DNA from 2 places in the Streptantibioticus cattleyicolor NRRL 8057 genome. Region 1 is predicted to be linked to the other one. Evidence: riboswitches for the same ligand, from Rfam matches in the RefSeq annotation. Region 1 holds a riboswitch; the other holds the start of a gene.
What was found. Region 1 has a riboswitch for magnesium ahead of SCATT_RS34420 (VOC family protein). Riboswitches for the same ligand answer to the same signal wherever they lie in the genome.

Region 1 (2,199 bases):
GCCGCCAGCGCCTGGAGCAGCAGCGCGCGGATGTGGGTCTCCTCGCCGCGGTCGCACACCAGGTGGACGGTGGCGCGCGTGGTGGCGTCGGGGTCGGAGCCGGCCGCCGGAGCCCGGTCGAGCAGGCGCCCCGCCGGGCGGAGCAGCAGGTGGACGAGGAGGACCGCCAGCGTGCCGAGAGCCGCCAGCTCAAGCCTGCCGGAGGCGGCCAGTACGCCCACGGCGGCCGAACACCACAGCGTCGCGGCCGTGTTGAGCCCGCGTACCCCGGCTCCGTCCCGCAGGATCACCCCGCCACCGAGGAAGCCGATGCCGGAGACGACGTACGAGGCGACCCGCGTGGGACTGCCCGCGTCACCGGCCGCCACGCTGTACAGGACGAACAACGTGGCGCCCGTCGCCACCAGGGCGTTGGTGCGCAGGCCCGCCATCCGGGCCCGCCACTGTCGCTCGACGCCGATCAGCGCTCCGCACGCCACACCGGTGGCGAGCCGGACGAGGAAATCGGCAGTGCTCAGACCGTGCACAGCCTGCACAGGGCACCTCCTTCGACGGGACCGCTCGGGTCAACAGGGCTTGTCAGACGAGGGGTTCGAGGAACTCCAGCCGGTTGCCGACCGGGTCCGTGCTGTAGAAGCGGCGGTGACCGGGCAGGTTGTCGTCCCACACCACCGGGGCGCCGTGCGCCGCGAGCCGTTCGGCGAGGGCGTCGATGTCCCGCACCCGCAGCCCCGGATGGGCCTTCGCGGCGGGGCGGAACGGGTCCTCGATGCCCAGGTGGAGCTGGACGCCGCCGTCCGCGGTCCCGAACCAGCAGCCGCCCCGCGCCGCGAGGACCGGCGGCTTGGGGATCTCACGCAGCCCCAGCGCGCCGATGTAGAAGCTCCGCAGCAGATCCTCGCTCGCGGGCGGCGCGGCGAGCTGGACGTGGTCGAGTGCGGCGATCATGGGGTTACGGCCTCCAGGAGACGTGTTTCGGCGCAGTCCGTCCCGGGACGCCGGGAGGGCTCGCTCGGCAGGGGCGGCCGTCACGCAGGACGGCGGCCCGCGACGGCGTGGGAGCCGTGCGGGTTCACAACAGCGCGGCGGGAAGGCCGCGCGGGAAAGGGTGGTTATCGCGTGCCGGAAGAACGCGAGGACACGCGGGGAAGGGGCCGATGATGGCTCGGACTACTACCGTAATCCATCTCTTCCGCCTCCTTCCGGCCGGGACGCGACCACGCGCGTCGTCATCGACTCGGCAAGGAGCGGCCGGTTCCGCGCCGACGCGACCGGCTCACCCCAACTCGTCAGAGCTTTGGCACTCCACGGCGTGATCCCCGTACCGGGGAAGCCACTTGGGGTCACCCCTTGGGCCGGGGAGACCTATCCTGACCCTGGGCGTCTCTCGACGTCGTGGGGTCAGTGGCCGGTGTCCGTGCAGACGCCTCACCGAACGAGGTGCCTCTTCAAACCCCCACGAGTGTAGACCCCCACGCGGGCGGCGAGGTGACTTCCTGGCGAACTCTTGACGCGCCCGGTGAGCCGGATCACGTTCCGCCCCCGCGCCCGGGCGGATCCGCCGTCGGCCCGGCACCGGCCGCCACGCGGGCGATCGTCAACCCCAGACCCACGGCGCGCACCGGCAGCCCCACCCCGTAGGCGTCCGCCACGGCGAGGAGCACCGGCCGGGCCAGCGGCAGCAGGCGACGCGCCACCGGGGGGACGGGCAGTGCGGTGATGAACGTCATGACACACCTCCACCGGATCGGCACCCGAGGCCATACCGGCGAGGCGGTCCGTCAGACGACGCGATGCGTGCCGGGTGCCCCAGGTGCGACGGAATGGGAGCCGGGACTGGTGCAGGGACTCATCCCGTTCACCTCCTCGCACGCTCGGCGAACACATCCGGACGGGGGCGTGACGTGCCCCTCGGTCCAGGTTACGACTGCCGGCGACGGGACGGTACGCCGGAGCCACCCCGCCGTGCCGTGCGGGCACTCGTCACCCTCCGTGACCGGCGTTCGGCGCCGGTGACGACCGGCCGGGGGAACCCCGTGAACGGCGTCGTCCGCACGTCACCCGTTCGCCCGCCCCACCGGTACCGGCCGGGCCCGGCGGGGCACAAGGGAAGGCATGACTCGGTACGGGCCCCGCACGGGACGGTGGCGTCCGGTGCGCCGGACGCCCCGGCGCCGCGCGCCGCGCCGTTCCGCGCCG
Region 2 (2,199 bases), on a different replicon from region 1:
CGGCAACGCGGGCGCGTCCAGCCCCGGGCCGCCGTCGCCTGCCCCGACGTGCATCTGGACGATCTCCCCCGGGCCGAGCGCGTCGAGGGCCCGCGAGACCGCCTTGGCGACCGTCATCCCGCCGCGCTCCCCGAGGTAGCCGTTGGTGTCGGCGGAGTACTCCACGTCCGCGAAGCCCAACGCGTTGACGTCCGCGAGCCGTTCGGGCGGCACGGAGCTGTACGGGAAGCGGAAGAACGGCAGCGGCACCGCACCGGTCGCCCGGCGGATCGCCCGGTCCGCCCGCCGCACCTCCCGGCACGCCTCCTGACGGGTCAGCCCGGCGAAATCGGGGTGACGGTACGAATGGCTGGCTACGCCGTGCTCGGCGGCGATCGCCCGTGCCGCCGCCGGGTGGCGTTCGGCGAACCGTCCGGTCATGAAGAACGTGGCCGGTGCCTTGTGCCGCCGCAGCACCCCGAGCACCTCGGGCACCCCGCTGTCGTCCCACGCCGCGTTGAACGTCAGCGCCACCACGCGCTCGGAGGTGGCGATCCTGCGGTTGACCGCGCCCGACATCCCCGTAGGCGCCGCCGGTTGGGCCACCGGCCGCCGACAGTCGTCCGGGACGGCCGTCGCCCGTACCGGGGCCGGCGTCACCGTCAGGGCCAGGAGCGCGAGGAGCACGGGCAGCCGGCGGGCGCGTCGCCCCGGCCCCGGCACACGGAGGGGTTCCATGGGGAGCCAACGTATCCGCGGTCCGGATCCGGGCGCCGGGCGCGCGCCGGGTGACCGGGGTGGCGTCCGCCGATCGGCGGTGCGCCCCACGGCTTCGTTCCCGATGTGTCAAGAGTCCGCCAAGGAGTTGCGTCGACGCGCAAGTGTCGGGCTACACTCGTGGAGGTTTGAAGAGGCACCTCGTTCGGTGAGGCGTCTGCACGGACACAGGCCACTGACCCCACGACGTCGAGAGACGCCCAGGGTCAGGACAGGTCTCCCCGGCCTAAGGGGTGACCCCAAGTGGCTTCCCCGGTACGGGGATCACGCCGTGGAGTGCCAAAGCTCTGACGAGTTGGGGTGAGCCGGCCGCGTTGATGCGGGACCGGCCGCTCCTTGCCGAGTCGATGACGACGCGCACGGTCGCGTCCCGGCCGGAAGGAGGCGACAGACATGGATTGCAGTAGCAGTCCGGGCCATCATCGGCCCCATCCCCGCTTGTCCTCGCATTCTTCCGGCACGCGGTAACCATCCTCCCTGCGCGGCCCCTCGCCGGCCCCGCGACCCCTGTGTGCGCACCCGCACGGCCCTTGTGCCGCCGCGGGCCGCCGTCCTGCGCCTCCGCGCAGGGGGGATGGCTGCTGCGTGCCCCCTGTCCGCCCCCTCCCGGGGGTACGGGAGGTACGCCATGACCCACACCACCACGGCCACCCCGGTGGAAACCCCCCGCGCCACGGCGGTACTCGACGACGCGCACGTCGGCGACATCCGCGGAGCACTGGGCACCATCCGCCTCGACGACACCGCACCGCGCACCGGCCTGACCGCGAAACTCAAGACGCTGCTGGCGATCGTCGGCCCCGGACTGATCGTGATGGTCGGCGACAACGACGCCGGCGCGTTCGCCACCTACGGCCAGGCCGGCCAGAACTACGGCACCCACCTGCTGTGGACACTGCTGCTGCTGATCCCCGTGCTCTACGTCAACCAGGAGATGGTCCTGCGCCTCGGCGCGGTCACCGGCGTCGGCCACGCCCGGCTGATCCTGGAACGCTTCGGGAAGTTCTGGGGCGCCTTCAGCGTCATCGACCTGTTCCTGCTCAACGCCCTGACCCTGGTGACCGAGTTCATCGGGATCACCCTGGCCGCCGGATACCTCGGGCTGCCCAAGGTGGCCGCGGTGGTCCTGGCCGCCGCCATCATCATCGCCTCGGCCTTCACCGGCTCCTTCCAGCGTTTCGAGCGGGTGGCCATCGCACTGTGCGCGGCCTCGCTGCTGCTGGTGCCGATCTACTTCATGGCCCACCCGGCCACCTCCACGATGGTCCACGACTTCGTGGTCCCCGGCATGCCGGGCGGCTCCGGCCAGCTGGCCACGGTGATGCTGCTGATCATCGGCATCGTGGGCACCACGGTGGCACCCTGGCAGCTGTTCTTCCAGCAGTCCTACGTCATCGACAAGCGCATCACACCGCGCTTCATGAAGTACGAGAAGGCCGACCT

Region 2: linked by a shared signal. The riboswitch ahead of SCATT_RS00945 (NRAMP family divalent metal transporter) and the one ahead of SCATT_RS34420 (VOC family protein) in region 1 are both predicted to bind magnesium.

The regions. Positions count from the first base shown of each region.
Region 1 covers NC_017585.1:1,545,984-1,548,182, forward strand. The annotation lists gene SCATT_RS34415 (MgtC/SapB family protein) at 1-527, opposite strand, end outside; gene SCATT_RS34420 (VOC family protein) at 580-948, opposite strand; M-box (ykoK) riboswitch at 1,274-1,447, opposite strand; gene SCATT_RS34425 (hypothetical protein) at 1,530-1,730, opposite strand.
Region 2 covers NC_017586.1:264,220-266,418, reverse strand. The annotation lists gene SCATT_RS00950 (polysaccharide deacetylase family protein) at 1-717, opposite strand, end outside; M-box (ykoK) riboswitch at 890-1,063, shown strand; gene SCATT_RS00945 (NRAMP family divalent metal transporter) at 1,385-2,199, shown strand, end outside.